Regions from separate parts of the Pelagibacterium sp. 26DY04 genome, predicted to be linked through region 1. Evidence: predicted binding sites of a transcription regulator. Region 1 holds the regulator's gene; the other holds the start of a gene.

Region 1 (3,418 bases):
GGCGAGCCCGGCGCCCAACAGGACGATGGCAGCGGCAAGGCCGAGATTGATGGCTTTTTGCATGTCGAACTCCGTATCGCGCTGCGGGTGGGTTTAGCGTAACGGGGCAGGTGATGCCAGTCGCGATATGCCAAGCAAGTGGCGTCATGGAACGTAATGCCACGAATATGCTATTATATAGAATATAATGCTAGAAATGGCTATGTGTACAGAACGTAGTGCTTAAAACTTGCGATTGTCTAGAAGCGGGATATAGTGCGGGCTGCCTTGGGGCGCCGACAAGACAATGGATTTACGATATGAACGCCAACCTGATTCGTCCCTTCTACGCCATGGAACTTATGGCGCGGGCGCAAAAGCTTGAAGCCGAGGGGAGAATCGTGTGTCATCTCGAAATCGGCGAGCCGGGCGGCAAGCCGGCACAGCCAGTGCTCGATGCGGTTCGCGGGTGTCTTGAGCGGCCCATGGGCTATACCGCGGCCAAAGGTATGCCGGCCCTGCGCGAACGGCTCAGCCGGTATTATGACGAGCGCCACGGGGTTTCTGTTTCGCCCGAACGGATCGTGGTGACGACGGGATCGTCGAGCGGGTTCATCCTGACCTTCCTTGCGGGATTTGCGCCAGGGCAGCGGATCGCGGTGACGCGGCCGGGCTATCCGGCCTATCTCAACATCATCGCCTCGCTGAACCTCTCGAGCGTCGAGATTCCGGTTTCACCCGCCAATGGCTGGCGGCTGACCGCTGCGGACATCGAGGCGGCTTACGAGCGCAGCCCCTTCGAGGGCCTGCTGGTGGCGAGCCCGGCCAATCCGACGGGGGCGGTGCTGGAGCGCGATGAACTGGAGGCGATCATCGCCACATGCGATCGGCTTGGCGTGCGCTTCATCTCCGATGAGATCTATCACGGGCTCAACTATGCCGGGGCAGATGCGAGCGCGCTCGAATTCAGCCAGCAGCATGTGATCGTCAACAGCTTTTCGAAATATTACTGCATGACCGGCTGGCGCATCGGCTGGCTCGTTCTGCCCGAGGATCTGGTGCGCCGCGCCGAGATGATGGCACAGAGCCTGTTCATCTCAGCTTCCAGCGTTTCCCAATGTGCGGCACTTGCAGCTCTCGATGCCGGACAGGAGTACGACCGCCGCCGCGATCAGTATGAGGAAAACCGGCTGGTGCTTTCTGAGGGGCTCAAGAAATTGGGGTTCGGGCTGGCCGAACCGTCCGACGGGGCGTTCTACGCCTATGTCGATGCGTCGGCCTTCACCAACGATACAATGGACTTCTGCACGCGCATGCTTGACGACGCCGGTGTGGCGGCAACGCCGGGGCAGGATTTCGACCGCACCGACGGGCACAAATATGTGCGTTTCTCTTACGCCGGTACCCGAGAAGCGATAGAAATGGCGCTGGAGCGGATGGGAGCGTTTCTCAGCTAATCGGTGACTCAGTTTGTCGCAACCGATGATCCAACTCAATGCGCAGTATCCGCCTCCTGTTCCTTCACCGTCTTTCTAATCGTTCAACCACTCGAGTAGGTCTCGGGGATTGGGGCAGGGCTGGGATCGGCTGAGATCAAGCGAGATGCGCGAACCGTATCTGGCACCCAGTTTTGCCGAAAGCCTCAATACCGCCGCAAGAGCCCGACCAACCGGCCCTGCACCTTCACACGGTCGGGGCCAAAAATCCGGGTTTCGTAGGCAGGGTTGGCGGCCTCCAGGGCAACGGCATTACCCTTCTTGCGCAAACGTTTGAGAGTGGCTTCTTCGTCATCGACAAGCGCCACGACGATCTCGCCATTGCCGGCAGCATCCTGCTTGCGGATCAAAACGGTGTCGCCGTCGAAAATGCCGGCCTCGATCATCGAATCGCCGCGCACTTCCAGTGCGAAATGTTCGCCGGCGCCCAGCATTTCCGGCGGAACGGCAATCGAATGCGAATGGGTTTGGATGGCTTCGATCGGCACGCCCGCCGCGATGCGTCCCATGACGGGGATCGACACCGATCCTCCATTGTCCGCGCTCGCTGCGACTGGCTTGGCCGGCACCTTGCCCAGGTTCCCTTCAATAACACTTGGCTCAAACTTGGCCTTGCGGCCACCGAGCGAGGGATTCATCGAATCGGGGAGCTTGACCACCTCAAGCGCCCGGGCGCGATTGGGCAGGCGCCTGATAAATCCGCGCTCCTCAAGCGCGGTGATCAGCCGATGGATACCCGACTTGGACTTGAGATCAAGCGCTTCCTTCATTTCGTCGAAGGAGGGGGGAATACCACTCTCCTTCATCCGCTCATGAATGAACATCAGAAGTTCGTGCTGCTTGCGCGTCAACATTGTCGAGCCCCTCGGCGGCGTCGAATCGGAACAAATATTGAACTTTTATACGTGTTCCGGTAATGTTCCGCAAGTGTTTCAAGAACATTTCTGCCTGACTCTCAAGAGCTGGCGCACAATTCTTCCTTGATGTGTATGCGTGCCACGACCTCTGGCCAAAGCCGATGGATGATGCGACCATTCCACGTGCTGCGGAGATTATCTTGGGTCAGTCATGGCCGGGACGGGGGCAGACAGGGGGCGGCGTCGAGGCTTTTGGTGCTCGAACTCGTCGAGCAGGTAGGCGACGATCACGCTCCTGAGAACACTCGTGGCGTTGGAGCGATCATGCCCCGCCGCGCTTATAATCCAGAGAACGAGAGTGTTCCGAGGCACACCAAGGTTCGCCGCGATCTGATCCAGCGCTTGCCAGAAGATGGCTTCCAGTCTGATTCCCTTGCGCTCGCCCTTAAGGGAGAGCACCCGGAATTCGGGTTCAGCAAGTGCGTCTATCGCCGCTCCGTCGAGCAAATCGGCAATCTCGGAAGTGGGCATGGGTGTCTCGCGCTCTGGTAGCAGATGCGGCCTTCCATGTCTCTTGATTGGTGCTTGATCGGTCCCGGACACGCTCCTACCCCCTTCCAAATAGGTGGTGCGCCGTAAGACAATTTACGCGTTGCAAACAAGGATGAACATAGTCGGCAGTCCAAGTAATAATAGCTACTGCCGACGACCAAGATAATCCTATCGGATGCGGTTGGATTTGGCGCGTAGTTCGTTTTGATTATTGGAACGTCGTCGTTGGGAGCACGAAGGGGAAGGGCCTATAGCAGATGCACCTGCACCAGATCGCCAGCACGCTTGCCGGCGCAGTGCTCGTCCTGGGCGATGAGTGCATCGGCCGATGCCAGCGAGGTGAGATGCCCGCTATCGGTCTGGCGGATTGGTTCGACTCTGCTGCCATGCTCCGCATCGTGGAGCAACCGGCCACGCATGAAGTGGCGGCGGGGGCCGTTGGGAGGCAACGCGTCCGCTAAAGGAAGATAGAGCGGGGCAGGGGAGCTGCACCCTGCCATGGCAAGCACGGCTGGCAGCACGAAGATGCGCGCC
Region 2 (3,418 bases), 1.5 Mb from region 1:
GGCCCGTGAGGCTCTCATCGGCCAGGATGATGATGCGGGGGGCAAAAAGCGTCGGGCCTTCGGCCAGTTCGGCAACCACCTCGCCGCGCCAGCGGATGACGCCGTCGGTGGTCAGAACGAATTCCTCATTGGGCGCGCCCGCGAGCCGGTCGGCGCGCTTGGCGATTTCCGGGGCAACGACGGAAGAGGCGGCAGAGCGCAGATTTTTTGAATCGGCTTCGCCCTCGATGCGCGAAAGGGTGAACCGGAACCCTTCGATCGTGCCAATGACATGGCCTTCGATCGTGAGTTCGCCATTTTCGGTGATTTGGGGTGATACCATCTGCTTGTCTCTTAGATGACGCATCAGCACACTGGTTCGCCTGTCGACGAAACGGGCGATCAGCTTTTCATGGAGGGCGTCGGACAGGGCGTCCTCGATCGCCCGGGTCGTCTCCTGCCAGTGTGCGGGGTCTTCCAGCCAGTCCCTACGGTTAGAAATGAATGTCCAGGTCCGGATCTGGCGGATCCGGTTGGATAGCGTATCGATGTCGCCGGTCGTATTGTCGCAGAACCTGACCTGCTCGGCAATCCAGTCGGCATCTATCCTTCCGGCTAGGGCGAGGCCGGAAAAAATGCGGGCGACGATCTCGCCATGGGCGGCGGGGGAAATGTCGCGGTAATCGGGGATTTGGCAGCAGGCCCAGGCCAGTTCCACGCGCGAGGGGGAGGTGGCGAGCGCGCCTTCTTCGCGGCGCAACAGGAATTCGAGCGCCCGCTGGTCGGTGGCGACGGGAACGCGGGTGAGGCTTTGGTGCCCGGGAATCACCTCAAGACTCGAGTGCAGCCGTTGCAGCGAGGAAAAATCGAGATTGCGGCTGCGCCATTGGAGCTGCTTGACCGGCTCGAAATCATGGGATTCGAGGCGCTCGATGGTTTCCTCGTCGAATTCGTCGGTGCCACCGGTGACCCCAAACGTGCCGTCGCGCATGTGGCGGCCGGCACGGCCGGCGATCTGGCCGATCTCGGCGGGGGTCAGGGGGCGGAACTGGCGGCCGTCATATTTGGAATCGGAGGCAAAGGCGACGTGGGTGACGTCGAGGTTCAGCCCCATGCCGATGGCGTCGGTGGCAACGAGAAAATCGACATCGCCGTTCTGGAACAACTCGACCTGGGCGTTGCGCGTGCGCGGGGAAAGTCCGCCCATCACCACCGCCGCCCCACCACGTTCGCGGCGCAGCAGTTCGGCAATGGCGTAGACCTCAGAGGCCGAAAAGGCGACGACCGCCGAGCGGCGGGGCAGGCGCGAGAGCTTTTTGCTGCCCGCCCAGGTCAGCTTGGAAAACCGTGGGCGAAACTGGATATCGGCATGGGGCAGGAGCCGCCGGATCACCGGCTCCATGGTCTGGGCGCCCAGCAGCAGGGTTTCGGCACGGCCGCGGGCATGCAGGATGCGATCGGTAAAGACATGGCCGCGATCGAAATCGGTGGCGGTCTGGATCTCGTCGACCGCGAGGAAATCGGCGGCCATGTCGGTGGGCATGGCCTCGACGGTGGCGATCCAATAGCGGGCCGCCTTGGGGACGATGCGCTCCTCGCCGGTGACCAATGCGACCGACTCCACGCCGGCGCGCTCAACGACGCGATTATAGACCTCGCGGGCGAGCAGGCGTAGCGGCAGGCCTATGATGCCGGAACGATAGGCCAGCAGGCGCTCGATGGCATAATGGGTCTTGCCGGTATTGGTCGGGCCGAGAACGGCCTTTACGGCCTGTGAGGTCAAGGAGGTCATCGGCGCTTTTGGGGACAAGGGCAGGGTTATGGTTTGCTTCGCAAGGTGGTGTATCGAAACGGGAAAGGCAATGGCCGGAGCGGCCCCGTCTTTAACGTTTCGAACGAAAAAAGAACAAACGCGAACCGAATCGCGTTCCGAATCGGAATCACGATCTGTTCCCTACAGCATCTAGTGGGGGGATTTTGTGATTCGCCACAAGGAGATAGCGGGAGCGACGCCGGAGGCAGAAATGGTGGCCGAATCCGTTCACTTTAGTTGCATTTTCGTTAAAGGCGATCCAATCGCGTCAAATGCTAACCAAGTGTGAAGGCGATTTTTTCATACGGTAGTGGCGCCATAAAGGTGAAATGCCCGGAATTGCCGAGGCGAAAACCGTTCGCGTTGGCAAAAAAGATTTTGACCGTATCGGAATGGGACAGGGCAAAAAGGCATGACAAATCGGCTGGTGGTGATTTCCGGCTGCTCGGGCGGGGGAAAATCGACACTGCTGCGCGCGTTGGCGCTACGGGGCTATGCCACCGTGGAGGAGCCGGGTCGGCGGATCGTTATCGAGGAACAGAGAGGCGAGGGTCGGGCCTTGCCCTGGGTCGATATGCGGGCCTTTGCCGAGCGGGCTGTCGCCATGGCGCGCGAGGACATGGGGCGCATGGCGGGGCAGGAGGGAACGATCTTTTTCGACCGCGGCCTGATCGACGCCGCCTCGGCGCTCGCCAGTGTGGGCGGCGGCACGCTGGACGAGATTATCGGGACCGATCGCTACCATCCCCAGGTGTTTCTCACTCCGCCCTGGCCGGAAATCTATGTCGGGGACAGCGAGCGCCAGCACGGTCTCGAGGCGGGAATCGCCGAATATGAACGGCTGCTTATGGATTACCGGCAGCTTGGCTACGACATCCACATCGTTCCCAAGGGGCCGGTGGAGGAGCGGGCGGATTATGTGATCGAGATGCTGGGGCCGTAGCCGAGGAAATCGGGTACGGCCTTTGCGTCAGACGTCGCAGGTCATCACCGCAGCGCGCAGGGCTTCGGCGGCGGTATCAGGATCATCGGAGCTGGGGATGAATTCCTGGGCCACATAGCCGGTAAAGCCGGTGTCGAGGATGGCGCGGCAGATGGCGGGGTAGAAGAGCTCCTGGGTTTCGTCGAGCTCGTTGCGGCCGGGGTTTCCGGCGGTGTGGAAGTGGCCGAAATAATCGATGTTGTCGGTCAATGTGCGGATCACGTCACCCTCCATGATCTGCATGTGATAGATGTCGTAGAGCAGCTTGAAATTGGGTGAGCCAATGCGGCGGCAGAGTTCGATCCCCCAGGCGCTGTTGTCGCAGAGATAGTCGGGGTGATCGACCTTGGAGTTGAGCAGCTCCATGTGCAGGACGACGCCGCGCTCCTCGGCTGCGCCCATGATCTGCTTGAGGCCTTCGGCGGAGGCGTTAAGCCCATCTTCGGGGTCCATGCCGCGGGCATTGCCGGAAAAACAGATCAGATTGGTGTAGCCGGCCTCGGCCACCAGATCGATGTGGCGCAGATAGCGTTCGATCAGCTCGGCGTGGTTATCGGGCTCGGCCCAGCCGTCCTCGAGGCTGATTTCGGCGCCGTTGCACATGGAGGAATCCACTCCATGGCGCTGCAGCGTCGGCCAATCGT

What was found. Region 1 encodes LexA, which represses DNA repair genes until DNA is damaged. Its sites were predicted from a motif close to TGTTCNNNNTGTGTTCNG; they were not measured.
Region 2: a site for LexA is predicted at 1,871-1,888, ahead of NO932_RS17305 (helicase-related protein). Genes of this name have one in related genera too.

The regions. Positions count from the first base shown of each region.
Region 1 covers NZ_CP101731.1:2,010,284-2,013,701, reverse strand. The annotation lists gene NO932_RS09820 (DsbA family protein) at 1-63, opposite strand, end outside; gene NO932_RS09815 (aminotransferase class I/II-fold pyridoxal phosphate-dependent enzyme) at 300-1,436, shown strand; gene lexA (transcriptional repressor LexA) at 1,622-2,329, opposite strand; gene NO932_RS09805 (ribbon-helix-helix domain-containing protein) at 2,528-2,863, opposite strand; gene glp (gephyrin-like molybdotransferase Glp) at 3,133-3,418, opposite strand, start outside.
Region 2 covers NZ_CP101731.1:3,477,106-3,480,523, reverse strand. The annotation lists gene NO932_RS17305 (helicase-related protein) at 1-1,771, opposite strand, end outside; gene NO932_RS17300 (AAA family ATPase) at 2,205-2,735, shown strand; gene NO932_RS17295 (TIM barrel protein) at 2,763-3,418, opposite strand, start outside.